Regions from separate parts of the Saccharopolyspora sp. CA-218241 genome, predicted to be linked through region 1. Evidence: riboswitches for the same ligand, from Rfam matches in the RefSeq annotation. Region 1 holds a riboswitch; each other region holds the start of a gene.

Region 1 (9,975 bases):
CGCCGCCTCCACCGGCGCGAGGTCCACGCCGCAGTCGCCACCGACGGTGATCAGCGGACCGCCACCCGCCTGGGCGACCGCCACCCGCGCGGCGGCGAGGTTCGCGGCCAGCACGTCGACGTGGTGCACCCCCTCGCCCGTGACCCCGGTGGCTTCCATCACCGGCACCGCGACCGGCGTGCCGCTGGGCAGCATCGCGGACAGCAGCCCAGCACCCTCGCGCAACCGGCGCGCGGTCGGCGACGCCGACGCCTGCCACTGCGCGAACTCGACGACCGCCACGGGCGTCCTCCCCCTCACCGACTCCGGACATGACTATTGCTCACCGCGCATAGCCATGCAACCACCGGGGGTGACAGCAGGGGAACTTTCCTGTCACCGGTGACAGGAAGGTTCCCCTGCTGCCACATCCGAAGCGGACGAACCGGACCGGCAGGCGACCTCGAGCCGAATGCCGACGTTGCCGCGCACCGCATTGGAATACGGGCACACCGAGTCGGCCCTCTCGACGAGCCGCTACCCGTGCTCGCGCTCCACACCGGGCACCGAGACGACCAGTGCCACGCCGAGCTGGAACCCGTCGGCACCGTTGTCGCCGATACCGACCCGTGCCGTGACCGACGAGTCGGTGAGCTGGACCTCCTCCTTGCGCGTGACCAGTGCAGCGCGCTGTGGAAGCAGGCCGCGTATCCGGCGGCGAACAAACTGCTCGCGCTCCCACAGCACGAGCAGCACCAGGTACTGCGGGTAGGTGAGCGAGAGCCCGTCGAGCAGCGGACGGCAGAGGTTCGTGAACGCCCGCGACGCGCTGTAGAGCGCGAAGCACAGTTGGGCGTCCAGCGACAGCGCGACTCCGAGGACTCCACGAGATCACGGGAGCGCGCAATTCAACTGCGCACAATCGACCAGCCGCGGACGCGCCGCCCCTGCCGAGGTGTGATCGGATGTGCCGACTGCACCAGAGGAGGTACCGCATGGCCGAGCTGCAGATCGAGGAAGTCACCGCGGGCGACGGCGCCGAGGCGAAGCCGGGCGACACCGTGCACGTCCACTACGTCGGCACGCTGGCCGACGGGAGCAAGTTCGATTCGTCGCGGGATCGCGGCGAGCCGCTGGTGTTCCCGCTCGGCGAAGGGCACGTCATCGAGGGCTGGGACAAGGGCGTCGTCGGCATGCGCGTCGGCGACGTCCGCAAGCTCGTGGTCCCGCCCCACCAGGCCTACGGCGACCGCGGCGTGCCGCCGGTCATCCCGCCCGCCGCGACCCTGCACTTCGAGGTCGAACTGGTCGGGATCGGCTGAGCAGGTGCGAGCAGGGGAACCTTCCTCTCACCCGTGACAGGAAGGTTCCCCTGCTGCCAACCGAGGCCGGACGCGCGCGGCCGCACGAGCGGTGGGAGGAAAGTTCCCCTGCTCGCGCGCGAACAGGCCGGAACCGGTCAGCCGATGAGTTCGGCGTACTGCTCGGCGGTGAGGACCGGGCCGCTCGCGGTGACGCGCACCTCGAGCAGCCAGCCGCTGCCGAAGGGCTCGGCGTTGACCAGCGCGGGATCGTCCACGACCGCCTCGTTGACGGCGACCACCTCGCCGGTCACCGGCGCGAACAGGTCGCTGACCGACTTGGTGGACTCCAGTTCGCCGCAGGACTGGCCCGATTCGATCGTGTCGCCGACGTCGGGGAGCTGCACGTACACGATGTCGCCGAGGGCCTCGGCCGCGTGCTGGGTGATGCCGATCCGGACCAGCTCGTCGCGGTCCTCGATCCACTCGTGCTCTTCGGTGTAGCTCAGGTTCGCAGGCAGCGTCATCTCGGGAGGCTCCATCGCTTCAGGGGCACGCGGGTGCCCGGGTGTGCTGGGCCTCCCCCTCTGTTTCGGAACCTGAGAGCTTCGCCGCGCGAGCAGCTTGCACCGTGGGTGGGCGTCCTCGTCGACGCGCGCTTTCCAGAGTTGCCTGGCCCGGACGGTCATGGGTGCCTGAGAGTGTGCGGGGAGTCTTGCTCCTTCGGCGCCGTGGTTGCGCTCGGTGAGCGGCCACGGGCTCTCCCGCCCGGGATCATCGGCCGATATGCGATTGTCGACGTGCTCAGCAACGATAATCGCGCCTGCCCGGGTGTCAATGCCTCCCGCCCGGTGGGCCGGAGGAAGGGACAGGGGTGCGCGGCGTCCGGGAGCTGCTCGATCGCATGAGCCCGGCCCTGCTGCGCCCGGTGGTCGTTCCGGACCCGACGCGCCGCGTCACCGACGTGGTCATCGCCGAACCGGGTGAGCGACCATCCGCCGGAACGGGGGATCTCGTGCTGGGCGTGGCGGTCACCGATGGTGCCGACGCCGCGGAACTGGTACGCGCGTGCGCTGACCTCGACGCGGCGGCGGTGCTGCTCAAACCACCGCTGGCCGAGCGGCCGGCCGTGGTCGCGGCCGCGGAGCGGGCCGAGATCGCGCTGGTCGAGGTGCGTTCCGGGACCGCGTGGGCCCAACTGGTGTGGCTGGTCCGCGCGGCGCTGGCCGAGGGATCGGACGGCGACCCGCGCGGCGGCGGGCGCGACGACCTGTTCCGGTTGGCCGACGCGGTCGCCGAGGTGGTGGACGCGCCGGTGACCATCGAGGACGCCCGCTCGCAGGTGCTCGCGTACTCCGCGCGGCAGGACATGATCGATCCGGCCCGGGTGTCGACGATCATGGGACGCGGCCAGCCCGCCGACGTGCTCGCGAAATTCCGGGCGCGCGGCACGTTCCGGCAGCTCAGCAAGGGCAGCGCGACGATCTTCGTACCCGCCCAGCAGGACGGCACGCTGCCTCGCCTGGTCGTCGCGCTGCGGGTGGGCGGCGAGTTGCTCGGGTCGATGTGGGCGGTGGTCCCCGACGAGGTCGGCGAGGAACGGGCGGCCGCCTTCGCCGAGACCGCGCCGCTGGTCGCGCTGCAACTGCTGCGCTGGCGGTCCCTCGCCGACACCGAACGGCAGCGCACCGCCGAACAGGTCCGGTTGCTGCTGGAAGGCCGCGCGGGTTGGCGGACCGCGGCGGACGAACTCGCCGTGCGCGACCGGCCGCACCGGGTCGTCGCCATCGACGTCGCCTCCGGCGACGCACCCGCCGAGGCGCACCGGTTGTCGACGTGGGAACGGCTCGACCGCGGCGTCGGACAGCGTCCCCTGCTGACCGAGATCGGCACGCTCCTCTACGCGGTGGTCCCCGACGACGACGCCGGATGGCCCGCGCTGCGCGCCGCGCTGCTGGACGACCGGTCGCCCAATCGACCGCTGATCGCAGTCGGCGGCCCGTCCCCGGTGAGCGGTCTGGCGGACTCGCGAGCCGAAGCCGAGGAGCTGATCGGGTTGCTGCGCGGCGGGCGGGTTCGGGGCCCGGTCGCGGTGCACGAGCAGGTGTGGCACCGGGTGGTGGTGCATCGCGCCTCCGTCGCCGGACCCGAGATCGGCGCTCTCGGTCCGCTGCGACTGCTGCGCGAGCACGATCGCGCACAGGGCACCGACTACCTCAGCACCCTGCACGCCTGGCTACGCCACCCCGGACGGCCGCGCGCGGCGGCCGACGAGCTCCGCGTGCACCCCAACACGTTCCGCTACCGCATGAAGCGCCTGGTCGAGATCGCACCGGTCGACCTCGACGACCCCGACGTCCGCACCGCCCTGCTCATCCAGCTCGCCACCGACCGCTGGACCCGCGACCGGTAGACGACCGGCGGCATGGCAGCAGGGGAACCTTCCTGTCACCGGTGAGAGGAAAGTTCCCCTGCTGCCATCGGTGGGAGGAAGGTTCCCCTGCTGCCACCGTCACCCCGCCGCCGCGATGGCAGGGGCCGGTGGACTGTGCCACGGTGACGGCGAGCGCGAAGGCGGCGACGGGGAAGGCCGTGATGACAGGATTCCGCCCCGCCCTGGGGCTGACCGCCGAGCAGGTGCGCGAGGTGGTCGAGTTGGCCGGCCGAGCGCCCTCGCTGCACAACGTCCAACCGTGGCGCTTCGCGCTGTGCCCCGAGGTGCTGGAGCTGCACGCGGACCCGACGACCCGCCTGCCGCACACCGATCCGGGTGATGCGGAGCTGCGGCTGGGGTGCGGTGCGGCGCTGTTCACCCTGCGGGTCGCGCTCGCCCACCACGGCGTCGACGCGGCGGTGGTGCTGCCACCTCGTCCCGCGGCGAACTCGACGCTGTTGGCGCGGGTGGCCGCGACGTCACGTCCGGACGGTGTTGACGGCCTGTTCCGGTCGATCGAGGCACGCCGCACCAACCGGCGGCCGTTCCGGGCCGATGCGGTGCCGACGAGCGCCCGGCACGCTCTCGCCGGAGCGGTGGAAGCCGAAGGGGCGGTGCTGCACGTGGTGGACCGCGCCGAACGCGCTCGGCTGGTCGAACTGGTGCACCGCGCCCACGCCGCGCAGTCCGCCGATCCGGGGTTCCGCGCCGAGCTGGCCCGGTGGACCGGGCGGTCCGGGGAGGAGCGTCGGGGTGTCCCGGTCGAGTCGGCCGGACCGGAGCCGGAACCGCAGGACGAGTGGGTGCTGCGGGATTTCGCGGCGGGCGCGTCGCGACCGAGGGTCCCGGGGAAGGACTTCGAGGACGACCCGCTGATCGTGGTGGTCGCGATCGGCGGCGTCGACTGGCAGGCGGACGTGCGAGCCGGGCAAGCGGTGCAGCGCATGCTGCTGACCGCGACCGGGCTGGGGCTGAGCGCCTCGTTCCTGTCGCAGGTCGTGGAGGTGCCGGACACCCGGGACGCGTTGTGCGGACTGCTCGGCGGGACGCTGCGACCGAAGGCCGTGCTGCGGCTGGGTTTCGGCTCTCCCGTGCCGGCCACGCCGCGCCGCGACCCCGCCGAGCTGCTCGTCGAGCCGTCTCCCTGAGCACCTGGTCCACCGCGCTCGCGACGCCTGCTGCCAGCTCCCGGCTGCGGGACCCCTGCACGCGCTGCGACGTATCGGGGGCGAACCGCGCCGGTCCCGCCGACCGTCGCCGACGACGAGCGGCGGGTGACGAGCGCACTGGCGTGCCGGGAGGCGAGTTCGTCGGCGACCTCCGCACGGCCCGGGAGCGGGTTCATCGCCCGCCATCCGCCCACGGCGTCGAACAGGCGTGGGGAGTCACCGAGCGGCGCCCGGCCGGACCCGTCGCGCGCTGTAGCGATGATCCGGCGGGTCAGTCCTCGGCGCTGTCGTCGCGGGCGAGGAAGGTGGCCAGCCGCTCGGTGGCGTCCTCGAACTCCGGGTTGAGGTCGACGAAGGCGCGCATCCGGTCGGCGACCCAGGACAGCGTGACCTCCTCGTCGCCGCGACGGTCCTCCAGTTCCTCGATGCCGCGGTCGGTGAAGTACACGGATTCCTCCTCATCGGGGCGCACGCATCTGGCGAGCGGGGTTAGTCGGGGAGCCGGTCGGGGAACGATCGGCCCCGCCGGTAGGGACAGTGTCCACACCGGCTCGGGACCGATCACCGCGGCCCCCTCGGTCCGGTGTGGAGCGCCACGTCCTCGACGAGCGGCTGGCGAGGTGTTCGGCCACCGTGGTGGACGAGCCACCGACCGGGGAGGAAACGGATGCCCACCATCGCCATCGTCGGAGCGGGACCTGGGCTCGGGGCCTCGCTCGCCCGCCGGTTCGGTCGCCGCGGGTTCCAGGTCGCCCTGCTCGCCCGCGACGCCGAACGCCTCGACGCCTTGGCCCGCGACCTCGCCGGGGACGGCGTCGAAGCCGAAGGCTTCCCCGCCGACGTGGGTGACCGGCCATCGCTGATCGACGCGCTGCGCGCGGTCGAACGCCGGTACGGCACCGTCGACGTGCTGGAGTACTCGCCCGCGCCGAGCGGTGCCACCGATCCGCGGCTCGCACCGGTGCACGCGTTGGACGTGACCGTGGCCGACATCCAGCCGCAGGTGGAGCACTACGTCTACGGAGCCGTCACCGCGGCCCGGCAGGTGCTGCCCGGGATGATCGAGCGAGGTAGCGGCACCTTGCTGTTCACCACCGGCGCCTCGTCCACGCTCGTGTTCCCGCCGATGGGCAACGTCGGCATCGCCGGGGCGGCCCTGCGCAACTGGGTGCTCGCCCTCAACGCCTCGCTCGCCGACAAGGGCATCTACGCCGCGCACGTCCCGCTCGCCACGTTCATCGGGCAGGGCGGACCGGAGACCTCCGCCGAGACCATCGCGGAGGTCTACTGGGAGCTCTACACCACCCAGGCGGAGCCGGAGCGCCTCTACTCCACGGTGTGAGCCGGTGGCAGCAGGGGAACCTTCCTGTCATCCGTGGGAGGAAAGTTCCCCTGCTGTCATCCGCTCCGCCAGCACGGCCACCCGTGACAGGAAAGTTCCCCTGCTGTCACCCGTGACAGGAAGGTTCCCCTGCTGCCAGCCGCCGCACGACGACGGGCCGCCGGTTCCGGGGAACCGGCGGCCCGTGGCTGGTGCGGGTCAGGCGAAGGCGGCCTGCACGACCTCCGCCTGCTCGACCTCGTGGACCTTGGCCAGGCCGGTGGCCGGGGCGGCCATCGGCCGCCGCGAGACCCGCTGCAGGCGGCCGAGCAGCTGCGGGAACTGCTCGGGCAGCGCCATGCCGAGGAACGGCCAGGCACCCTGGTTGGCCGGCTCCTCCTGGGCCCACCGGAACTCGGTGGCCTGGGAGTAGCGCTCCAGCACCGCGCCGATCTTGCGGTGGGGCAGCGGGTAGAGCTGCTCCAGCCGCACGATGGCGGTGTCGGTGTGGCCGCCCTTCTCCTTGGCCGCGGCCAGGTCGTAGTAGAGCTTGCCGGAGCAGAACACGACGCGGCGGACCGACGCCGGGTCGGGCTGCGCCGGGTCGTCGATCACCGAGGCGAACTTGCTGTCGGTGAAGTCCTCGACCGAGCTGGTCGCGGCCTTCAGGCGCAGCATCGACTTGGGCGTGAAGACCACCAGCGGGCGGTGGATGCCGTCGAGGTTGTGCCTGCGCAGCAGGTGGAAGTAGTTCGCCGGGGTGGACGGCATGGAGACCGTCATCGACCCCTCGGCGCAGAGCTGCAGCCACCGCTCGATGCGCGCCGACGAGTGGTCCGGCCCTTGGCCCTCGTGGCCGTGCGGCAGCAGCAGCACGACGTCGGAGCGCTGGCCCCACTTGGCCTCACCGGAGGAGATGAACTCGTCGATGATGGACTGCGCGCCGTTGAAGAAGTCGCCGAACTGGGCTTCCCACGCCACCAGGGCGTCGGGGTTGGCCACCGAGTAGCCGTACTCGAAGCCCATGGCGGCGAACTCCGACAGCGCCGAGTCGTAGACGAGGAACTTCGCCTGGTCCTCGGAGAGGTTCTGCAGCGGGGTGTAGTCGGTGCCGCTCTTGCGGTCGATGAGCACCGAGTGCCGCTGCCCGAAGGTGCCGCGCCTGCTGTCCTGGCCGGTGAGCCGCACCGGGTGGCCGTCCATGACGATCGAGCCGAAGGCGAGCAGCTCGGCGAAGGCCCAGTCGATGCCGCCTTCGCGCCCCATCTTGGTGCGCCGCTCCAGCACCGGCTTGACCCGGGGGTGCGGGGTGAAGCCCTCCGGCAGGCCGGTCTGCGACTCGGCGATGCGGGTGAGCATCTCCCGGCTGATCGCGGTGGCCAGGCCCTTGGGGATCTGCTGCTCGGACTCGACCGACGGGCTCGGCCCGGCGGGGTGCTTCTCCAGCTCGCGCACCTCGTTGAAGACGTGCTCGAGCTGGGCCGCGTAGTCCTTGAGCGCCTTCTCGGCCTCGTCGACGGTGATGTCACCGCGGCCGATGAGGGACTCGGTGTAGACCTTGCGGACGCTGCGCATCTTGTCGATGGCGTCGTACATCTGCGGCTGGGTCATCGACGGGTCGTCGCCCTCGTTGTGACCCCGGCGGCGGTAGCACACCATGTCGATCACGACGTCCTTGCCGAACGCCTGCCGGTACTCCACGGCCAGCTTGGCGACCCAGACGCAGGCCTCGGGGTCGTCGCCGTTGACGTGGAACACCGGGGCGCCGATCATCTTCGCCACGTCGGTGCAGTACTTGCTGGAGCGGGAGTGCTCCGGCGCGGTGGTGTAGCCGACCTGGTTGTTGACGATGACGTGCACGGTGCCGCCGGTGCGGTAGCCGCGCAGCAGCGACAGGTTCAGGGTCTCGGCGACCACGCCCTGCCCGGCGAACGCGGCATCGCCGTGCAGCAGCACCGGCAGCACGGTGAAGCCTTCCTGGCCCTTGTCCAGGATGTCCTGCTTGGCGCGGACGATGCCCTCCAGCACCGGGTCCACGGCCTCCAGGTGCGACGGGTTGGAGGTCAGCGACACCTTGGTCTCACCGTCGCCGAACATCCGGAAGTACTTGCCCTCGGCGCCGAGGTGGTACTTCACGTCGCCGGAACCGTGCGCCTGGCCCGGGTCGAGGTTGCCCTCGAACTCGCGGAAGATCTGCGAGATCGGCTTGCCAACGATGTTGGCCAGCACGTTGAGCCGGCCGCGGTGCGGCATCCCGATGACGACCTCGTCGAGCTCGTGGGCCGCGGAGGTGTCGAGCACCGCGTCCAGCAGCGGGACCACGGTCTCGGCGCCCTCCAGCGAGAAGCGCTTCTGCCCGACGTACTTGGTCTGCAGGAACGTCTCGAACGCCTCGGCCGCGTTGAGCTTGGACAGGATGTACTTCTGCTCGGAGGGCTCCGGCTTGGTGTGCGGCTTCTCGACCCGCTGCTGGAGCCATTCGCGCTCGTCGGGTTCGAGGATGTGCATGTACTCCACGCCGACGGTGCGGCAGTAGGAGTCGCGCAGCACGCCGAGCACGTCGCGCAGCTTGAGGTGCTCCTTGCCCGCGAACCCGCCGACGGCGAACTCCCGGTCCAGGTCCCACAGGGTGAGGCTGTGGGACAGGACGTCGAGGTCCTCGTGCTTGCGCTGCCGGTAGTTCAGCGGGTCGATGTCGGCCATCAGGTGACCGCGGGTGCGGTAGGCGTCGATGAGCTCCAGCACCCGGGCGGTCTTGTCGACGGCGCCCTCGGGGATGTCCTTGGCCCAGCGGATCGGCTCGTACGGGATGCGCAGCGACGCGAAGATGTCGTCGAAGAACCCGTCCTCGCCGAGCAGCAGCTCGTGCATCCGGCGCAGGAAGTCACCGGACTCGGCGCCTTGGATCACCCGGTGGTCGTAGGTGGAGGTCAGCGTGACGATCTTGCTGATCCCCATGTCGACCAGCGCCTTCTCGCTGGCGCCCTGGAACTCGGCCGGGTAGTCCATGGCGCCGACGCCGATGATCGCGCTCTGCCCGGCGGTCAGCCGCGGCACCGAGTGGTTGGTGCCGGACGGTCCCGGGTTGGTCAGCGAGAGGGTGGTGCCGGCGAAGTCGTCGGCGGTGAGCGCGCCGCTGCGGGCCTTGCGGATGATGTCCTCGTAGGCCTGCCAGAACTGGTAGAAGCTCATGTCCTCGCAGCCCTTGATGGAGGCGACCACGAGGTTGCGCGACCCGTCCTTGCCCGGCATGTCGATGGCCAGGCCCAGGTTGACGTGCTCGGGGGTGACCACGGCCGGCTTGCCCTTGGCGTCCGTGCCGTAGTGGCGGTTCATGTTCGGGAAGTCGCGCACCGCCCGGACCAGCGCGTAGCCGATCAGGTGGGTGAAGGAGACCTTTCCGCCCTTGTTCCGCTTGAGGTGGTTGTTGACGACGATGCGGTTGTCGAACAGCAGCTTGGCCGGGACCGCGCGCACGCTGGTGGCGGTCGGCACGGTCAGCGACTGGTCCATGTTCTTGGCGATGGCCGCGGCGGGTCCGCGCAGCGTCTTGACCTCGGCGCCCTCGGACGGCTTCACCGGGGCGGCCTTGGCCGCCTGCTGCGGTGAGGGCTTGGCCGCCGGGGCGTTCGGGGATGTCGGCACCTGGCCGTTGGTGGCACCGGTGCGTGGTGCGGCCGCGGTCGCGGTCCCGGTGGACCCGGCGTTCGACGATGCGGTGCCCGACGCGGTCGCCCCCGGGTCGCTGCGGCGCCGGCCGCGGTGTTCTCG
Region 2 (9,975 bases), 540 kb from region 1:
GGCGCCGAGGGCGTGCGCGGGCAGCAGGTACCGGCCGCGGCCGATCCACTGCATGGCCAGCCGGAAGCCCTTCCCGACCTCGCCGAGCACGTTGCGCTCCGGCACCCGGACCTCGTCGAACACCAGCGCGGCGGGGCGGCGCTCCCACGGGCCCATGATGTCGATCGGCTCGGACTTCCAGCCCATGTCGCGGTCGACGAGGAAGCAGGTGACGCCGCCGTCGGCCCCCTTCTCCCGGTCGGTGACCGCGAACACCATCACGAAGTCGGCGTCGATGCCGCCGGTGATGAACGTCTTCTCGCCGTTGACGATCCACTCCGAGCCTTCCTTGCGCGCGGTGGTGCGCAGGTTCTTGGCGTCGGACCCGGCGCCCGGCTCGGTGATCGCGAAGCAGGACTTGCGGGTGCCCTCGATGGTGGGCAGCAGGTACTCCCGCTTCTGCTCCTCGTTGGCGTGGTAGAGGATGTTGTCGGCGTACCCGCCGAACCGGAACGGCACGAAGGTGCGGCCCAGCTCGGCCTCGATGAGCGCCGACATCACGGCGGAGAGGTCCATCCCGCCGTACTCCTCCGGGGTCTGCACGCCCCAGAAGCCCGCCTGCTTGGCCTTGTCCTGGAGCTCCCGCTGCTCGTCCTTGGTGAGGCCGCGCTCGCCGGCGCGCTCCCGGCGCAGCACCTCCGGCTCCAGCGGCACCAGCTCGCGCTGGACGAAGTTGCGAACCCAGTCGCGGATGTCGCGCTCGGTCTCCGACAGCGAGAAGTCGACCATGGGGCTTTCCTTTCCGCGCCCTGTGACTAACGGCGTTAGTTTTATGGGAGTCTAGAACCGCCGCGACGAGGCCCGCAAGGGTGTTCCGAGGAGGAGGGACCGTGCCCCGCCCCAGCAATCCCCTGCTGACGCCGGACCGCATCCGGCTGGCCGGTCTGGAGATCATCGACGAGCTCGGGCTGGAAGCGCTGTCCATGCGGCGGCTCGCCGACCGGCTCGGCGTCAAGGCCGCGTCGCTCTACAACCACGTGCCCGGCAAGGACGAACTGCTGCACGAGATCGCCGACGGCGTGATGCGCGCCGTGGACGTCAGCGGCTTCGAGCAGGACTGGGCGACCGGGCTGCGCACCTGGGCGCGCTCGTTCCGGGCCGCGCTCATCGCGCACCCCCACCTGGTCCCGTTCCTGGCCTCCGGTCCGGCCCGGCGGGAGACCGCGCTGCGCCGCGCCGACGCCGTGCACGGCGGGCTCACCTCGGCGGGCTGGCCGCAGCGGTACGCGACGATGATCGGCGCCTCCACCAAGTACCTGGTGGTCGGCTCGGCGATGGGCTCATTCTCGGCCGGTTTCCCGGACGAGGCGGAGCTCTACGACGAGCGCTTCCCCCACCTGGACCGGGCCCACCTGCTGCGCGAGCACGCGGCCGAGATCGACGCGGACAGCTTCGAGCTCGCACTCACCGCCCTGGTCGACAGCCTGACCCGCCTCCACCACGACCTCACCACCCAGCCCGGCTGAGTCACCCGCACCGCATCGCGATCGGACCACAACACCTTCCACTGAGATCACCCTCGCGTTGTGTTGACTGGCTTCGCGCACCTCCGTAGCGTCCGAATCCGACCGGCCCACAACTCAAGACCGCGCCGACGACGTCGTGCGGGAGAGACCCCAGCGTCACGGGGCGCCGAAGGAGCAATCTCCCCAAGAAACTCTCAGGCACCGGCACCGCGCGACAGCAGGCGAACACGGAGAAAAGCAGGAGCCCCGCTCCTCGCCCACGGTGCAAGCCGCCCGGTGTCCTGGCGCCGGACCGCGGTGAAACTCTCAGGCCAATGACTCCGGGGAGACCCCGACCAGCGCGAACCCGCGCAGGTCGACGTCGGGGTGCCCCGGATAAGGTTGTGCTTCGCGCGGCTGACCGGCCCCTCGTCCGCCGACCCGCGCCCACCAGGAGGAGCCATAGCCATGTCGTCGCCACGACGGACCCTGCTGCACGAGGTGCACGAGTCGCTCGGCGCCACCTTCACCGAGTTCGCGGGCTGGCGGATGCCGCTGCGGTACTCCGGTGACACCGCCGAGCACCACGCCGTGCGCACCGCCGCCGGGCTGTTCGATCTCACCCACATGGGCGAGCTCCGGATCAGCGGCCCGCAGGCCGCCGAGGCCCTGGACCACGCGCTGGTGGCGAAGGCGTCGGGGATCAAGCCGGGCCGCGCCCGCTACACGATGCTCTGCGACGAGCGGGGCGGCGTGCTCGACGACCTCATCGTCTACCGGCTCACCGAGCAGGAGTACCTGGTGGTGGCCAACGCCGCGAACGCCGCGGTGGTCGCCGCCGAGCTCGCCGAGCGCGTCGGCGGGTTCGACGCCGAGTTCGCCGACGTCTCCGAGGAGTACGCGCTGCTGGCGGTGCAGGGACCCCGCGCCGCCGCGATCCTGGCCCCGCTGACCGACACCGACCTCACCGAGGTCAAGTACTTCGCCGGCTACCGGAGCGCGGTGGCCGGTCACCCGGTGCTGCTGGCCCGCACCGGTTACACCGGCGAGGACGGCTTCGAGCTGTTCACCGCGCCGGGCGACGCGGCGGCCATCTGGCAGGCGCTGACCGAGGCGGGCGCCGAGCACGAGCTGCGGCCCGCCGGGCTGTCCTGCCGGGACACGCTGCGGCTGGAGGCCGGGATGCCGCTGCACGGCCACGAGCTCTCCACCGAGCTGACCCCGTTCCACGCCAACCTGGGCCGGGTGGTCAAGCTCGACAAGCCGGGCGACTTCGTCGGCAAGGCGGCGCTGGCCGCGGTCGCCGAGCAGCCCACCGCCCGCACCCTGGTCGGGCTGACCACCGACCAGCGCCGCGCTCCCCGGCACGGCTACCGGGTCCTCGACGACGCGGGCACCGAGGTCGGCGAGGTCACCAGCGGTGCGCCGTCGCCGACGCTGGGGCACCCGGTGGCGATGGCCTACGTGGACCGGGCGCACAGCGCGCCGGGCACCGCGCTGCAGGTGGACATCCGGGGCAGGACCGCGCCCGTGGAGGTCGTCGAGCTCCCCTTCTACCGCCGCAACGCCTGAGAGATCACTACAGGAGGCAACACCATGTCGACACCTGACCTGTTCAACGACCAGCTCGCCGCGGTCGACCCCGAGGTGGCGGCGGCGGTCGGTGCCGAGTTGAACCGCCAGCAGGCGACGTTGGAGATGATCGCTTCGGAGAATTTCGCGCCGCGGTCGGTGCTGGAGGCGCAGGGTTCGGTCCTGACCAACAAGTACGCCGAGGGCTATCCGGGCAAGCGGTACTACGGTGGCTGCGAGCACGTCGACGTGGTCGAGCGGCTGGCCATCGACCGGGTCAAGGCGTTGTTCGGTGCGGAGTACGCCAACGTCCAGCCGCACTCGGGGGCGCAGGCCAACGCCGCGGCGATGTTCGCGCTGCTCAAGCCGGGTGACACCATCATGGGTCTGGATCTGGCGCACGGTGGTCACCTGACCCACGGGATGAAGATCAATTTCTCCGGCAAGCTGTACAACGTGGTGCCCTACACGGTGCGCGACGACGACCACCGGGTCGACATGGACGAGGTCGCCCGCCTGGCCCGGGAGAACCGGCCGCAGCTCATCGTCGCGGGCTGGTCGGCCTACCCGCGGCAGCTCGACTTCGCCCGGTTCCGCGAGATCGCCGACGAGGTCGGCGCCTATCTGATGGTCGACATGGCGCACTTCGCCGGGCTGGTGGCCGCCGGGCTGCACCCGAACCCGGTGCCGCACGCCCACGTGGTCACCACGACCACGCACAAGACCCTCGGCGGTCCGCGCGGCGGGGTGATCCTGTCCGCCGACACCGCGCTGGCCAAGAAGTTCAACTCCGCGGTGTTCCCCGGGCAGCAGGGCGGGCCGCTGGAGCACGTGATCGCGGGCAAGGCGGTGTCGTTCAAGGTCGCGGCCTCGGCGGAGTTCGCCGACCGGCAGCGCCGCACCGTGGCCGGGGCCAAGCTGCTCGCCGAGCGGCTCCAGGCCGACGACGCCCGCTCCGCCGGGATCTCCCTGGTCTCCGGCGGCACCGACGTGCACCTGGTGCTGGTGGACCTGCGCCACTCCGAGCTGGACGGCAAGCAGGCCGAGGACCGGCTGCACGAGATCGGCATCACGGTCAACCGCAACGCGGTGCCCAACGACCCGCGACCGCCGATGACCACCTCCGGGCTGCGCATCGGCACCCCGGCACTGGCCACCCGCGGCTTCGGCGACACCGAGTTCACCGAGGTCGCCGACATCATCGCCGAAGCCCTCAAGCCCGGCTTCGACGAGGCCACCGCCACCGCCCTGCGCAGCCGGGTCGAAACCCTGGCCAAGGCCAACCCCCTCTACCCGGAGCTGTGACCGGCTGACCCGCAGGGGCCCGCGTTCGCCGAACGCGGGCCCCTGCTGCGTCCGGAAGATCCGAAGTGGATCGTTATGGGGCCGAAACTCCCTCGGTGACAAGTATTTCCGGCTTGCGGACGGCACGGCGGTGGCGCAGTATCGGGCGCTGCCAGCAGCACACCGCCGGGTGAGGAGTCCGCCGATGAGCACACCCGCCAGCGAGGAGTACCGCCGGGACCTGAGCAACCGGCACATCAACATGATCGCGCTCGGCGGCGCGATCGGCGTGGGCCTGTTCCTCGGCTCCGGCAAGGCGCTGCACCAGGTCGGCCCCGGGCTGATCCTGATCTACGCCATCGCGGGCGGCATGATCTTCCTGGTGATGCGGGCGCTGGGCGAGCTGCTGATGTACCGGCCGGTCAGCGGGTCCTTCGCGGAGTACGCGGGCGAGTTCGTCGGCCCGTGGGCCCGGTTCGCGACCGGCTGGGGCTACTGGATGGTGTGGATCGTCACCGGCATGGCCGAGATCACCGCGGTCGGCGAGTACTTCGAGTTCTGGTTCCCCGGCCTGCCGCAGTGGATCCCGGCGCTGGGCGCGCTGGTGGTGCTCAGCGGCGTCAACCTGATCGCGGTGAAGCTGTTCGGCGAGTTCGAGTTCTGGTTCGCCCTGATCAAGGTGCTGGCCATCATCGGGCTGATCGTGCTGGCCGCGGCGATCCTGGTGTTCGGCTTCAGCGACCTCGGCGACACCGCCTCGCTGAGCAACATCTGGTCGCACGGCGGGTTCTTCCCGAACGGTCCGGTCGCGGCGCTGGTGGCCTTCCAGATCGTCATGTTCGCCTTCGTCGGCGTGGAAATGGTCGGGCAGACGGCCAGCGAGAGCGCCAACCCGCGGCAGGTGCTGCCGCGCGCGATCAACGCGGTGATGTGGCGCATCCTGATCTTCTACGTGGGTGCCCTGGCCGCGCTGACCGCGCTGGTGCCCTGGTTCCGGTTCCCGGCCGACGGCAGCCCGTTCGTGCACGCCTTCGCGCTGATCGGCATCCCGGCCGCGGCGGGCGTGGTCAACTTCGTGGTCACCACGGCGGCCCTGTCGTCCTGCAACAGCGGCATCTACTCCACCGGCCGGATGCTGCGCACGCTGTCCCAGGACGGCCAGGCGCCGCGGGCGCTCGGGCGGCTCAGCCCCCGCGCGGTGCCGTCCCGGGCCATCGCGGTGACCTTCTGCGCGATGCTCGTCGGCGTGGTGCTGAACTACCTGGTGCCCGAGCAGGCGTTCGTCTACATCACCAGCGCGAGCACCATCGGCGCGATCTTCACGTGGGGCATGATCCTGCTCGCCCACCTCGGCTACCACCGCAAGGTGCGGGCCGGGCTGCTGCCCGCCGGCCGGTTCCGGATGCCGTTCGCGCCGCACTCGAACTACCTCGTGCTGGCGTTCCTGGCGATGGTCCTGGTGCTGCTGGGGTTCGACGCCGAAACCCGGGTGGCGCTCTACATCGCGCCGCTGCTGGCCGCCGCCGTGATCATCGGCTACCGGTTCTCCCGGCGCGGCCGGTCCCCCGACGAACCCGCCGGCGAAGGCGAGCACGCCTCCCCGTGACGCCCCCGCACAGGACCACCCGGAAGTGGGCCGAGTGAGGGGGCACCCTGTACCACGCAACTGGGTGCAGGGTGCCTCTCACCTCGTTCAGGACCACCCGGGTGGGCGCGGCTCCGGGGGCTTCGTGGAGTCGGTCGGTGGCGCGGAGGGGTGGTGCTGGGGTCCGCTCCGTTGGGCGGGTCAGGCCGCTTCTTCGACCTCGTCGTCCTGCGCGGCGGTGGCGCGGTGCACGCGAGCCTGGCGCCTGCGCCGGTAGAGCCAGGTGCCGACGACCACCGCGACCAGCACGGCGATCAGCAGCCAGCTCGCCCGGCCGAGCCACGCCTCGATGTACTTCGCCGACGCCCCGGCCGCCCAGCCGATGCTGACGTGCAGCGCCGACCAGCTCACCGCGCCGATCAGGGAGGCGGCGAGGAACCGGCCGTAGCCCAGGCCGCTGGCCCCGGCCGCCGCCGGGGTGAGCGTGCGCACCACCGGGAGGAACCGCGCCACCAGCACCGCGCCGATCCCGTAGCGGCACAGCAACCGGCCGGCCCGGTCCCAGTGCTGCTGGCCGAGCTTGCGCACCACCCGCGTCTCGCGCATCTTCAGCCGGTACCGCCTGCCCAGCCAGTACCCGATGTTGTCCCCGAGCGCCGCGCACGCCGCCACCACGCCGGAGAGGGTGAAGAAGAAGCCCAGGTCGGTCACCGCGGCGGAGGCGATCAACAACCCGCTCTCCCCGGCACCAGGAACCCGAGGCCGATCGTGCACTCGCCGAGCACCAGCGCGCCCGTGACGAGCACGAGCAGCGGCCTGGGTAATCCGGCGACGAAGGCCAGGAATTCGCTGATGAACGACACGTGCTCTCCTCGACGCGGGCTGCTGGGCGCTCATCACGCTACCTGCGCCCGTCGAACCCGCGCCCGGGAAACCTCCCGACCCGGCACCGGGTTCTCCCCGACCCCGTCCCCGGGGTCCCGCGCACCTCAGCGGCCCCAGGAATCCCGGCTCAGCAGCTCTTGGTCCAGGAGCACTCCACGGCGCCTTCGTCCACCCGGGTCACCGGATCGTCGGCACCGGCGTTCGGCAGCGGTGCGGCCTCCCGCGGCCGGTCGGCCGCGCCCCGGTACTCGGCGAGGCGGATCGCCACGGCATCCTCCAGGTCCTTCGGCGAGTCCGACAGGAAGTCGTTGAACAGCACGGAGAAGATCAGCGGTGTCCCGTCGGCGGCCGTGACGTAGCCGGACAGCGACGTCACGCCGGTGAGCGAGCCGGTCTTGGCACGCACGACGCCCTCCGCCGCGGTGCCGTCCATCCGACCGCGCAGCGTGCCGCCCACCGCCCGGTCCTCGATCCCGGCGACCGGCAGCGCGGCGGCGAACACCGCGAACCAGGGCCGCTGCCGCGCGTTGTCCAGCAGCAGCGCGAGCTGGGCGGGGCTCACCGCGTCCATGGTCGACAGTCCGGAGCCGTCGACGAGGCGGAACGTCCCGCGGCCGATCCCCAGCCCGGCCAGCCGCTCCTCGACCACCGCGAGCCCGGCGTCCCACGTGCCCGCGCCGCGCGCCTTCCGGCCCATCGCCTTGACCAGCACTTCGGCGTGCCCGTTGTTGGAGAGCTTGAGGAACGGCAGCAGCAGGTCCCGCAGCGGCATCGACTCGCGCTCGGCGAGCGTCCGCGCCCCGGCGGGCGCGACCCCGGCGCCGGTGCCGCCCACCCGCACGCCGTGCTCGCGCAGCACCCGGGCGAACACGTCGACGGCGTAGGCGGCGGGATCGCGCACGCTGGTGTAGTCCTCCACCGGGGCACCGCCGGCCGGGACCGAGCCGCTGACGACCACGGTGTCGCCGCCGTGCTCCCGGCGCACCCGCACGTCGGGCGCGGTACCCGGGGCGGCCGTGGTGGCCCGGTTGTCGATCCGCACGGCATCGGTGCGCGGCACCACCTCCACCACCGCGGGTCCGCCCGGCTCGCCCGGCGCGGTGCGCACCAGGGCCGTGCCCGCGTCGAAGTCGGCGGTGGGCGCCAGGGTCAGCGCCGACACCGGGGCCGCGTAGTAGTAGGGCTCGTCGTCCCACATCCAACCGGTGCCCAGCGGGACGTCGTCGAACCAGCTCGCGTCGGCCTTGAGCTGCCCGCGCACCACCCGGACACCGCTCGCCGCGACCTGCTCGGCCAGCGCGTGCAGGTCCTGCTCGCGCAGCGTCGGGTCGCCGGTGCCGCGCAGGTGGAGATCACCGAGCAGCACCGGTCCGCGACGCGGGGCGTCGGTCACCACGTCGGTGCGGAACCGGTGCTCCGGGCCGAGTTCCTCCAACGCCGCCGCGGCGGTGAGCAGCTTGGCGCCGGACGCCGGGGTGGCGCGGGCGTCGGCCTGCCTGCGGTAGAGCACCTCGTCGGTCGCCGGGTCGCGCACCACGACCCCGGCGTGCGCCCCGTCCAGCCGCGGATCGGCCAGGATCTCGTCGAGGTCGGCCCGCAACGCCTCCGGCCCGGTGCGCGCCGCCGCCGACGGCACCGCCCCCACCAGCGGCAGCAGCACCGCACCGACCAGCCCCACCAGCACCGCGCGTCGCATCCGCCACTCCGATCGCCGAGAGGACCCGGAGCGTAATCCCACGATCACCCGCGGTCAACGACCAGCCACGACCACAACCAACCAACCAAGCGCCAAGGCCGGGTCCACCCACGCACGCGCGAAACCCGACCACCGTCGGGCAAGCGGCGAAAGCCGCTTCCAACCCACGCACGCGCCGAACAGAACCCCGTCAGGCAAGCGGCGCGAGCCGCTTTCGCACTACCCCACCCTCGCAGCTGGCACCGCTGAGGTTCCGCCACCCGCACCGCCACGCAAAGCGAGCCGACAAAAACCCTCAAGCAAAAGCGATGGAGGCTGCCATTGCTAGGAGGGCCCCACCGCAGCACCGCTCGAAGGCGGTGCGGCGGCGGGGTGCGGCCAGCAGCGCCGTGAGCCTGCGCACCGAGGGGACCACGACCAGCCACCAGCAGCCGAAGGCCGCGACGGCGACGGCGCTGAGCAGCGCGGCTTGGGCCATCGGGTCCGCGCCGGGCCGCATCGCCTGCGGCAGCAGGGTCAGGAACATCAGCATCACCTTGGGGTTGAGCACGTCGGTGAGCAGGCCGCGCAGGAACACCGCACCGCCGGAGGCGGGCGGGGCGATGTCGGCTTCGGCGGGGGCGGGGGCGCGGTGGGCCTGGCGCAGCGTCTGGGTTCCCATCCAGCCCAGGTAGGCCACGCCGATCGCCTTCACCACCAGCAGCGCGGCCGGGAACGCCAGCACCAGCGCGGACAGCCCCAGGGTGGCGGCGGCGGCGTGCAGCAGCAGCCCGCAGGTGACCCCGGCGGCGGCCAGCCACCCGTACCGCGCCCCGTTCGCGGCGTTGCGGGTGACCAGCACGAAGTCCGGGCCGGGCACCAGGACGATCACCACCAGCGCCAGCAGGAACGGCCCCCAGGCGATGTGCACCGCAGTCCTCCAGATCAGTTCGAGCGGATTCGCGCCCATCCTCCGTGGTTCGTTCGCGAGGTCGCCACGATCGCCGTAGCATGTTCGGATGTGAAGGAATCCGTCGAACTCGATGCGGTCGACTGGCGCATCCTGGAGGAGTTGCAGAACGACGCGACGCTGGCCAACCGGGAGCTGGCCGAACGCGTCGGCCTGGCGGCGTCGAGCTGCCTGCAACGGGTCCGGCGGCTGCGGGAACGCGGCGTGATCACCGGATCGCACATCGACGTGGACCCGGCGGCGACCGGGCTGCCGCTGGAGGCGGTGGTGTCGATCAACGTCCGCCCGCACACCCGGCGGATCGTCGACCAGTTCCGGGAGTTCGTGCTCGCCCAGCCCGAGACCCGCTCGCTGCTGCACGTCAGCGGGCAGGCCGACTTCCTGCTGCACGTCGCCGTCGCCGACACCGCGCACCTGCAGGGGTTCCTGGTGGACACGCTGGCCTCGCGCACCGAGGTGCGCCACTTCACCAGCTCGGTGGTGCTGGAGCAGGTGCACACCCGCGCGCTGACCCCGCCGC
Region 3 (9,975 bases), 2.0 Mb from region 1:
GTCGTCGCCGCCGATGAGGACGAGCTTGATGACCTCGGCGGCGTTCTCGCTGATGGTGAGCATGATGCTCCACTCCTCTCGGAGCCGGTCACGTGAAGTGGCCACCGTGTCATCCGGGCCGACCCGACGCAAACCGGGGTCCGCCCGGCGTGTCGAACGGACCCCGGTGGTCGTCCCGCAACCGGGCTGGGACGACCACCGGAACAGCTCAGCTCTCGTAGGCCGACAGCGGCGGGCAGGAGCACACCAGGTTGCGGTCGCCGCGCGCCTGGTCGACCCGCCGCACCGGCGGCCACACCTTCGGCGCGGAGGTGCCCATCGGGTAGGCGGCCTCGTCGCGACCGTAGGCGTGGTTCCACTCCCCCGCCAGCGAAGCCGCGGTGTGCGGCGCGTTCACCAGCGGGTTGTCGTCGGCGGGCCACTGCCCGGCCACGACCTTGTCGATCTCGGCCCGGATGGCGATCATGGCCTCGCAGAACCGGTCGAGCTCGGCCAGGTCCTCGCTCTCGGTCGGCTCCACCATGAGGGTGCCGGCCACGGGGAAGGACATGGTCGGCGCGTGGATGCCGTAGTCGGTCAGCCGCTTGGCCACGTCGTCCACCGAGATCCCGCTGGTCTTGCTGATCTGGCGCAGGTCGAGGATGCACTCGTGGGCGACGTAGCCGCCCTGGCCGGTGTAGAGCACCGGGAAGTAGCCGTCGATGCGGCGGGCGACGTAGTTGGCCGCGGCGACCGCCGTGAGGGTGGCCCGGCGCAAGCCGTCACCGCCCATCATGCGGATGTAGGCCCACGAAATGGGCAGGATGGAAGCGCTGCCCCAGGGCGCGGCGCTGATCGGCCCCACCCCCGTCTCGGGACCCGCCGCGGGCTGCAACGGGTGGTTGGGCAGGAACGGCGCGAGGTGCTCCCGGACGCCGATCGGCCCCACGCCCGGCCCGCCGCCGCCGTGCGGGATGCAGAACGTCTTGTGCAGGTTCAGGTGCGAGACGTCCGCCCCGAACTCGCCCATCCGCGCCAGGCCGATCAGCGCGTTGAGGTTCGCGCCGTCGACGTAGACCTGGCCGCCGCCGCGGTGCACGAGTCCGCACACCTCGCGCACGGTGTCCTCGTAGACGCCGTGCGTGGACGGGTAGGTGATCATGATCGCGGCCAGGTCGGCGGCGTGCTCCGCGACGAGTTCGCGCAGGTGGTCCAGCTCGATGTTGCCCGCGTCGTCGCAGCGCACCACGACCACGCGCAACCCCGCCATCACCGCGCTGGCGGCGTTGGTGCCGTGCGCGCTGGCCGGGATCAGGCACACGTCGCGCTGCGCTTCACCACGGGCGTGGTGGTAGGCGCGGATGGCCAGCAGCCCGGCGAACTCGCCCTGGCTGCCCGCGTTCGGCTGAAGGCTCACCGCGTCGTAGCCGGTGACCTCGGCCAGCCACCGCTCCAGGTCGGCGACCACCTCGAGCAGCCCGGCCGCGTCCTCGGCCGGGGCGAACGGGTGCAGCGCGGAGAACTGCGGCCAGGTGATCGGCTCCATCTCCGCGGTCGCGTTGAGCTTCATGGTGCACGAGCCCAGCGGGATCATGCTGCGGTCCAGCGCGATGTCCTTGTCCGAGAGTCGCCGCAGGTAGCGCAGCAGCGCGGTCTCCGACCGGTGGGTGTGGAACACCGGGTGGGTCAGGTACTCGGAGGTGCGCCGCAGCGCGGTGGGCAGCGCGTCGGGCGTGGCGGCGTCGAGCTCGTCCAGGCCGACCAGCGCCCCGGAGTTCAGGCCGAACGCCTCGAACACCACCGCGAGGTGCTCCCGGGTCGTGGTCTCGTCGCAGCTCACGCCGACGTGGTCGGCGTCCACCCGGCGCAGGTTGATCCCGCCGCGCCGGGCGCGGGCCACCACCTCGTCGGCGGCCCCCGGCACCGCGGCCACCACGGTGTCGAAGAACCCGCCGTGCACCACCTCGACCCCGCCGCGGCGGAGCTGCTCGGCCAGGAGCGCGGCGAACCGGTGCGCGCGGGTGGCGATCGCCCGCAGCCCCTCGGGTCCGTGGTAGACGGCGTACATCGAGGCCACCACGGCGAGCAGCACCTGCGCGGTGCAGATGTTGCTGGTCGCCTTCTCCCGCCGGATGTGCTGCTCGCGGGTCTGCAGGGCCAGCCGGTAGGCCAGGTCACCGCCCGCGTCCACGCTGACCCCGACCAGCCTGCCCGGGAGCTGGCGCTCCAGGCCCTTGCGGACCGCCATGTATCCGGCGTGCGGGCCGCCGAAGCCCATCGGCACGCCGAAGCGCTGGGTGGTGCCCACCACCACGTCGGCGCCGACCTCGCCCGGCGGGCGCAGCAGGGTCAGGGCGAGCAGGTCCGCCGAGACCACGGCCATCGCGCCGCGCCGGTGGACCTCGGCGATGAGCTCCTCCTGGTCCCGCACCGCCCCGGAGGCGCCCGGGTAGGCCAGCAGGGCACCGAAGAACTCGCCGTCCGGCAGCCCGGCGGCCCCGGCGGAGAGGTCGGCGACGACCACCTCGATGCCCAGCGGCTCGGCGCGGGTCCGCACCACCTCGATGGTCTGCGGCAGGGCATCGGCGTCGACGACGAACACGGCGGACTTCGCCTTGCCCGCGCGGCGGACCAGGGTCATGCCCTCGGCGGCGGCGGTGGACTCGTCCAGCATCGAGGCGTTGGCCAGCGGGACCCCGGTGAGGTCGGCGACCACCGTCTGGAAGTTCAGCAGCGCTTCCAGCCTGCCCTGCGAGATCTCCGGCTGGTACGGCGTGTAGGCGGTGTACCAGGCCGGGTTCTCCAGCACGTTGCGCAGGATCACCGGCGGCGTCGTGGTGCCGTGGTAGCCGAGGCCGATCATCTCGGTGTGCGGCGCGCAGCGGTCGGCCAGCGCGCGCAGCTCGGCCAGCGCGTCCGCCTCGTTGGCCGGGTCGGGCAGCGCCAGCGCCAGGTCGCGCTCGCGGACGCCGTCGGGTACCGCGCGCTGGCCCAGCTCCTCCAGCGAGCCCACGCCGATCACGTCGAGCATCCGGGCCAGCTCGGCGGGCCGCGGGCCGACGTGCCGGTCGGCGAACGGCGTGCCGTGCTCCAGCGCGGCGATCGGAATGCGGTCGTGGTTCACTTCGGTCATCGCCAACACCTCACTCATCGCGGCGAACACAGGGGGCGGGCAGCGGACTGCTCCGCTCTCCCCCTCTGTCACTGTTCGCAGCGCGAACGCCTGAGAGCTTCACCCGGCGGACCGGGCTTGCACCGTCGGCGGGACGGCACCACGGCTGTGGTGCGCCCTCTTTCCAGAGGTATCTCGCCCGTGCGGTCCGGTGGGCCTGAGAGGTTGTCGGGGAGGGTTGCTCCTTCGGCGCCGACTCGGCCGTAGCCTTGCCGGACTCTCCCGCACGGGGTCGACGATGCCGCGAAGCCTACCCGATCAGCCGGTCTGCCGGTCCCTCCGGCGACGGGCCAGTTCGTCACCCACGGCGGGTTCGGACACCAGACCGTCCGCCCGCTCGGCCGGGAACTCGTGGATGGTGCCGCTGATCTCCCGGACGGCACCGCTGACCGCGATGCCGAACACGCCCTGACCACCCTGGAGCAGGTCGACGACCTCCTCCGGGGAGGTGCACTCGTAGACCGTGGTGCCATCGCTGAACAGGGTCAGGCGGGCGAGGTCCTCGACCCCGCGGTGGCGCAGGTGGTCCACCGCGACCCGGATGTTGTGCAGCGAGACGCCGGTGTCCAGCAGGCGCTTGACGACCTTGAGGACCAGGATGTCCTTGAACGAGTAGAGGCGCTGCGAGCCCGACCCGGCGGCGCTCCTTATCGAGGGGCGGACCAGCTTGGTGCGGGCCCAGTAGTCGAGCTGGCGGTAGGTGATGCCGGCGATCTGGCAGGCAGCGGGGCCCCGGTAGCCGACGAGCTCGTCGGGCAGCGCGGCGTCAGGCGCCGGCTCGTCCCGACCTCGGGCAGCATCCTCGCCGGGTGCTTCCTCGACCACGCCTGCCTCCCCTCGTCCGGCACGGAGCCGACCACCGGTTCCCGGGTCGACGATCCGGGACCGCGAACCCCTGCTCACCGGCGGAATCACACCGGAGCAATTCGCATCATCCGACGGTAGGCCGGTCCGGTGGGCAGGTCAACGCGACGCGCGGGTGACCCGACGAGCCGACCCCCGCGAAGGCGTTCGCGGGGGTCGGGAAGCCGCTCTCCGGGCGAACGTCAGGTGTCGGCGCCGCGGAAGTCCTCCGGCGACACCGAGTCGAGGAACTCGCGGAACTTCTCCACTTCGTCCTCCTGCTCGTCCGGGATGATCAAGCCCGCCTCGTCGAGCACGGATTCGTCGGCATGGATCGGGACGCCGATGCGCAGCGCCAGCGCCACCGAGTCGCTCGGCCGCGCCGAGACCCGCACATCGCCGTCGAACACCAGCTCGGCGAAGAAGGTGCCCTCCTGCAGGTCGGTGATCCGCACCTGCTCCAAGTCCCGCCCCAGCGCGCCGATGACGTCCTTGAGCAGGTCGTGGGTCAACGGCCTCGCCGGTCGCACCCCCTGCTGCTCCAGCGCGATCGCCGTCGCCTCGACCGATCCGATCCAGATCGGCAAGTAGCGGTCACCGCTGGTCTCGCGCAGCAACAGGATCGGCTGGTTGGCTGGTAGTTCCACTCGCACGCCGACGACGCGCATCTCACTGCTCATCGTCACATCGCCTCCTCCAGCGCGCCGAAGCGTGGCATCCCCCTCCTCGAGGGTCGCGCACCGACGCTCCCGACGCTACCCGCGATACGGCGGACCCGCCCATTCCTGCGCGGTCCCGTCAGCCACCGTTCTCCCGGCCGTCCGGCGGCATCGATCGACAGCTCCCGGACCGCACCGCCACCGAGCGCGCTCGTCGTCGAGCACCTCTGCGCACGATACACCCCGGGGCCCGCCGCCGAGCCCGCCGAAAGGGCCGCTGAACGGGAGAACCGCTTGCCGCGCCGAAAGATTCCGGTCGCCGACCGCACTTCGCCTCGACGTGGTTCGGGGCGGCACCACTCGGCGCCGCCCCGCCACGATGACCCGGTCTCCGGCCTCCTGTCAGCGGCCCGCCGGGCCGCCCTCGACCGGCCCGGTCAGGTACACCAACCGGAACTTGCCGATCTGCACCTCGTCACCGTTGGCCAGCACCGAGGTGTCCACCGGTTCCCGGTTGACGTAGGTGCCGTTGAGGCTCCCCACGTCGACGACGACGAAGTTGCTGCCCTCGAAGCGGAACTCCGCATGGCGGCGGGACACCGTGACGTCGTCGAGGAAGATGTCGCTGTCCGGGTGGCGGCCGGCGCTGGTGATCTCCCGGTCCAGCAGGAATCGCGAACCCGCGTTGGGGCCGCGCTTGACCACCAGCAGGGCGGACCCCGCGGGCAGCGCATCGACCCCGGAGGCGGCCGGCTCCGCGGCGGGCGCGCTCTCGGTGCTTTCGGGCTCCGAGAGGAAGGGCCTGAAGACCGAGGTGGTCTCCGGTGACTGCTCCGGTGGAACGTCGCCGGAGCCGCTGTTCTGGCTCACCTGAGCTCTCCTCTACGCGGATCGATCGTGCCAAGTGTGTTCCAACGTACCGTGCCCTGCCAGGCACGGGACGCGCGACTCCCGAGATCGCCCCGTCGGCCGCGCGCGACCGACGATCATGCCTGGTCGATCAGGTCCTGGTAGGCCTCCGGGGTGAGCAGCCCCGCCACCGCCGCCGGGTCGTCGACGGCCAGCTCGATCATCCAGCCCTCACCGAGCGGGTCGGTGTTGACCAGGTCGGGCTGCTCGTCCAACCGCTCGTTGCGGGCCACCACCCGGCCACCGACCGGCGCGTAGAGGTCGGAGACGCTCTTGGTCGACTCCACCTCGCCCATCGCGGACCCGGCCTCGACCTGCTGGTCGAGGTCCGGCAACTGCACGAACACCACGTCGCCGAGCTGCTGCTGGGCGTAGTCGGTGATGCCGATGCGCACCGTGGTGCCATCGGTACCGAGCACCCACTCGTGCTCGGGGGTGTACTTGATCCCGTCCGGGGTCGCCACCTGGGTCCTGCCTTTCCTGACTCGAGCTGCGGATCCGGCCGCGACCGTGTCGCGTGATCGCGGCGGGAGCGTATGGGGGCCGGCCGGGCGGTCGCAAGGCGGGTCCGCCGGGGGCCGGGGCGGGTCAGCGGGGCGCCGACCGGGCCGACCGGACGGCCGCGACCACCTGCCCCAGGTACAGCACGCCCGCCCACAGGTAGAGCGCGCCGCCCCAGCAGGTGAAGGCGTAGGCGAACGGCCGCACCACCGAGGAGAACGCGAACTCGTTCTGCACCAGCAGCAGCAGCGGGAAGGCGTACATCAGGCAGAACGTGGCCGCCTTGCCCAGGTAGTGCACGTCGGGCGGTTCGAAGCCGTGCCAGCGCAGCACCGGCAGGCAGAGGGTGAGCACCACGTCGCGGCCGACCAGGGCGACGGCGACCCACCAGGGGACCACGTCGCGGAGGACGAAGGCGATCAGCGTCGCCACGATGTAGAGGCGGTCGGCGGCCGGGTCGAGCAGCTCGCCGATCCGGCTGTACTGGTTGAGCCAGCGCGCGAGCTTGCCGTCCAGCCAGTCGGTCGCGCCGCTGATGACGAGCACGAGCAGGGCGAGCAGATCGGCCTGCGGTCCGAGCAGCAGCCAGAGGAAGAACGGGACCCCGGCGAGCCGGACCACGCTGAGCAGGTTCGGCAGCGTCAGCACCGGATCGGACCAGACGCCGGCGGCGGCTTCCTTGATCCGGGCGATGCCCGGGTCGCCGGGCGAACGGTCCCCGGTGGGCTCCGGGTCCACGTCGCGATCCCCCGTCGTGTCGTTCGTGGTGCTGTCGGCTTCCTGCACCACGAGTCCTCCCCTGAACGGTTGTGCCCGGAACAGCCGCGCCCCGGCCGGTCCTGCGCCGGGCGACCGGACGCGCCGCGTCCGCTGGCCTGATCAGGGTCTCACATGCGTCGGACCGGAGCCGTGGCGGCCGTGCCGGGAGGAGGTCGCGGCACCTCGGGGTCCGGGCGCGGAAGGTGCGCCGATCAGCTCCTGCGGTGGCTCCAGCCCTGGCGGTGGAGGTCGGCGTCGGTCAGGAACCGGGCCCGGCCGCGGTCGTCGACGCCCGCCCAGCGGGCGCCGCTGACCCCTTCGCGGACGTAGGAATGACCACCGCTCCACACCACGCTGCACGGCGCGGTGGGCAGCTCCGCCGCCTTCGCCGCGGACTCGGTCGACCCCGTGCTGATGTCCGTGCTCATGGACGCACCTCCATACCCCTAGTCGGTCCGATCGCCGACTCTGTTAGCGCGGTCCCCGCCCCCGGTCGCAAATTGTGGGCGCCGGGGCGGCCGATGTCGCGCTGGCGCGCGGGCGCGGCGCCCAGCGGTCGTGGTCCGTCGACGAACCGCATCCGGCGGGCAGCGCGGCGGACAGCGCGGCCGAAGCGGTTCCGGCCGCTCGTCCGCGCGGTCCCTGGTCTCCCGGACGGCGGTGCGGTAGGACTCAGGCGTTGCCGGTCCACCGCAGGAGGTCGTGCTCATGGGTGCCTACGCCGATGCCTACCAGCGCAGCTCGTCCGACCCGGAGGGCTTCTGGCTCGACGCGGCCGGGGCGATCGAGTGGGAGCGGGCACCGTCGCGGGCGCTGGACGACGAGCGCCCGCCGTTCTACCGCTGGTTCCCGGACGGCACGCTCAACACCTGCTTCAACGCCCTGGACCGCCACGTGCGCGACGGCCGCGCCGACAGCACGGCGCTGATCTGGGACTCCGCGATGACCGGCACCGTGCGGCGCTGGACCTACCGCGAACTGCTCGACGAGGTCGCGCGCTGCGCCGGTGCGCTGGCGGGGTTGGGCGTGGGCGCGGGCGACCGGGTGGTGCTGTACCTGCCGATGATCCCCGAGGCCGTGGTGGCGATGCTGGCCTGCGCCCGGATCGGGGCGGTGCACTCGGTGGTCTTCGGCGGGTTCGCGCCCAAGGAGCTGGCGGCCCGCATCGATGACGCGCGGCCTGCGGTGGTGATCGCCGCCTCCTGCGGGCTGGAGCCGAGCCGGGTGGTGGAGTACAAGCCGATCGTCGACGAGGCGCTGCGGCGCACCGAGCACCAGCCGGACCGGGTCGTCGTGGTCCAGCGCGACCAGGTGCGCGCCGCGCTCGGGCCGCGCGACCTCGACTGGCACGAGCTGGTGACCGGCGCCGAACCCGCGGACTGCGTCGCGGTGCGGGCCACCGACCCGCTGTACGTGCTGCACACCTCGGGCACCACCGGGCGGCCCAAGGGCGTCGTGCGGGACAACGGCGGGCACGCCGTGGCGCTGCGCTGGTCGATGGCGGCGGTCTACGACATCGGGCCCGGCGAGGTGTTCTGGACGGCCTCCGACGTGGGCTGGGTCGTCGGGCACTCCTACATCGTCTACGGGCCGCTGCTGGCCGGGGCGACCACGGTGGTCTACGAGGGCAAACCGGTGGGCACGCCGGACGCGGGCGCGTTCTGGCGGGTGATCGCCGAGCACCGGGTGAAGGCGCTGTTCACCGCGCCGACCGCGCTGCGGGCGATCAAGCGGGTCGATCCGGACGCCCGGCTGCTCGCCGAGCACGACACCGGTTCGTTGCGGACGTTGTTCCTGGCCGGTGAGCGGCTCGATCCCGAGACCTTCAGCTGGGCGTCGGGGACGCTGGACGTGCCGGTGGTCGACCACTGGTGGCAGACCGAGACCGGCTGGCCGATCTGCGCCAACCCGCGCGGGCTGGAGCCGCTGCCGATCAAGCCGGGATCGCCGACGGTGCCGCTGCCCGGCTACCGGATCGCGGTGCTCGACCAGGGCGGACGCCCGGTGCCGCCGGGCACCGACGGGGCCCTCTGCCTGGAACTCCCGCTGCCACCGGGCACGCTGCCGACGCTGTGGGGCGACGACGAGCGGTTCGTCGAGTCGTACCTGTCGCGCTACCCCGGCCACTACCTCACCGGCGACAACGGGCACCTGGACGCCGACGGCTACGCGTTCGTGATGGGCCGCACCGATGACGTGATCAACGTCGCCGGGCACCGGTTGTCGACGGGTTCGATCGAGGCGGTGCTGGCCGGGCACCCGGCGGTGGCCGAGTGCGCGGTGATCGGGGTGCACGATGCCCTCAAGGGGCAGGTGCCGCGCGGATTCGTGGTGCTCAAGGCCGGGGTGGAGGTCGACGCCGCGGAGCTGCGCGCCGAGCTGGTGGCCGCGGTGCGCGCGCAGATCGGCCCGGTGGCGGCGTTCCGCGACGTGGCGGTCGTCGAGGGGCTGCCCAAGACCCGCTCCGGCAAGATCCTGCGCAAGTCGATGCGCGAGATCGCCGACACCGGGCGGACCTCGGCGCCCTCGACGATCGAGGACCCCGCGGTGCTGGAGGCGTTGACCGAGGCGCTGCGCGGGCGCTGAGCGGGCGTTGACCCCGGGGCGTGCCCGATGCATCCGTTCGGAGGCTCCCCGCGCCGGATGTGGTCTATACCTTTGAGGGCTACCGACATCCGACCCCGGAGTGGCACATGACCCGAACACCGCCCCGCACCGCCGTGCGCCGCGTCTCGCTGCTGGCGACCGCGCTCACCGGCGCGCTGCTCCTCGGCGGGACCGCGGCCCCCGCCCTCGGCACGCCCCAGGAGCAGGACTTGCAGGACGTCGTCCCAGCACCCGAGTCGGTCCGACCGGACCCCGGCAGCACCTTCGAACTCACCCGGCACACCAAGATCCGGGCGGCGGGCGAAGCCGCGCCGGTCGGCGAGCACCTCGCCGGCCTGCTGCGCCCGTCGACCGGCTTCCCGATCCCGGTCAGCCGCGGCCAAGTCAAGGACGGCGCGATCGCGCTGAGCCTGGACGGCCGCGAGCTCGGACCGGAGGGCTACCGGCTGGACGTCGACGACGACGTCGTGCGGCTGTCCGCGCAGACGCCCACCGGGCTGTTCCGCGGCGTGCAGACGCTGCGCCAGCTCCTGCCCCCCGCGATCG

Evidence for each region. A riboswitch is a leader RNA that binds a small molecule or an ion and turns the genes downstream of it on or off. The one in region 1 is predicted to bind glycine.
Region 2: another riboswitch for glycine. It lies ahead of gcvT (glycine cleavage system aminomethyltransferase GcvT); the one in region 1 lies ahead of gcvH (glycine cleavage system protein GcvH).
Region 3: another riboswitch for glycine. It lies ahead of gcvP (aminomethyl-transferring glycine dehydrogenase); the one in region 1 lies ahead of gcvH (glycine cleavage system protein GcvH).

Annotation. Positions count from the first base shown of each region.
Region 1 covers NZ_CP191860.1:4,863,668-4,873,642, forward strand. Annotated here, with positions in the region: gene ACQP0T_RS23140 (arginase family protein) at 1-282, opposite strand, end outside; gene ACQP0T_RS23145 (hypothetical protein) at 517-735, opposite strand; partial or broken gene ACQP0T_RS23150 (MarR family transcriptional regulator) at 715-846, opposite strand; gene ACQP0T_RS23155 (FKBP-type peptidyl-prolyl cis-trans isomerase) at 975-1,301, shown strand; gene gcvH (glycine cleavage system protein GcvH) at 1,439-1,807, opposite strand; glycine riboswitch at 1,858-1,952, opposite strand; glycine riboswitch at 1,953-2,057, opposite strand; gene ACQP0T_RS23165 (PucR family transcriptional regulator) at 2,155-3,693, shown strand; gene ACQP0T_RS23170 (Acg family FMN-binding oxidoreductase) at 3,876-4,862, shown strand; gene ACQP0T_RS23175 (DUF6104 family protein) at 5,155-5,331, opposite strand; gene ACQP0T_RS23180 (SDR family NAD(P)-dependent oxidoreductase) at 5,551-6,225, shown strand; gene ACQP0T_RS23185 (multifunctional oxoglutarate decarboxylase/oxoglutarate dehydrogenase thiamine pyrophosphate-binding subunit/dihydrolipoyllysine-residue succinyltransferase subunit) at 6,424-9,975, opposite strand, start outside.
Region 2 covers NZ_CP191860.1:4,322,094-4,332,068, forward strand. Annotated here, with positions in the region: gene ACQP0T_RS20605 (acyl-CoA dehydrogenase family protein) at 1-768, opposite strand, end outside; gene ACQP0T_RS20610 (TetR/AcrR family transcriptional regulator) at 870-1,505, shown strand; glycine riboswitch at 1,635-1,725, shown strand; glycine riboswitch at 1,726-1,836, shown strand; gene gcvT (glycine cleavage system aminomethyltransferase GcvT) at 1,953-3,056, shown strand; gene glyA (serine hydroxymethyltransferase) at 3,081-4,361, shown strand; gene ACQP0T_RS20625 (amino acid permease) at 4,546-5,946, shown strand; gene ACQP0T_RS20630 (DedA family protein) at 6,127-6,657, opposite strand; gene ACQP0T_RS20635 (hypothetical protein) at 6,651-6,788, opposite strand; gene dacB (D-alanyl-D-alanine carboxypeptidase/D-alanyl-D-alanine endopeptidase) at 6,938-8,506, opposite strand; gene ACQP0T_RS20645 (LysE family translocator) at 8,802-9,455, opposite strand; gene ACQP0T_RS20650 (Lrp/AsnC family transcriptional regulator) at 9,507-9,975, shown strand, end outside.
Region 3 covers NZ_CP191860.1:2,821,338-2,831,312, reverse strand. Annotated here, with positions in the region: gene ACQP0T_RS13460 (HesB/YadR/YfhF-family protein) at 1-63, opposite strand, end outside; gene gcvP (aminomethyl-transferring glycine dehydrogenase) at 209-3,112, opposite strand; glycine riboswitch at 3,286-3,386, opposite strand; gene ACQP0T_RS13450 (MerR family transcriptional regulator) at 3,410-3,976, opposite strand; gene ACQP0T_RS13445 (bifunctional nuclease family protein) at 4,198-4,674, opposite strand; gene garA (glycogen accumulation regulator GarA) at 5,056-5,523, opposite strand; gene gcvH (glycine cleavage system protein GcvH) at 5,640-6,026, opposite strand; gene ACQP0T_RS13430 (CDP-alcohol phosphatidyltransferase family protein) at 6,151-6,852, opposite strand; gene ACQP0T_RS13425 (hypothetical protein) at 7,035-7,250, opposite strand; gene ACQP0T_RS13420 (propionyl-CoA synthetase) at 7,531-9,408, shown strand; gene ACQP0T_RS13415 (beta-N-acetylhexosaminidase) at 9,516-9,975, shown strand, end outside.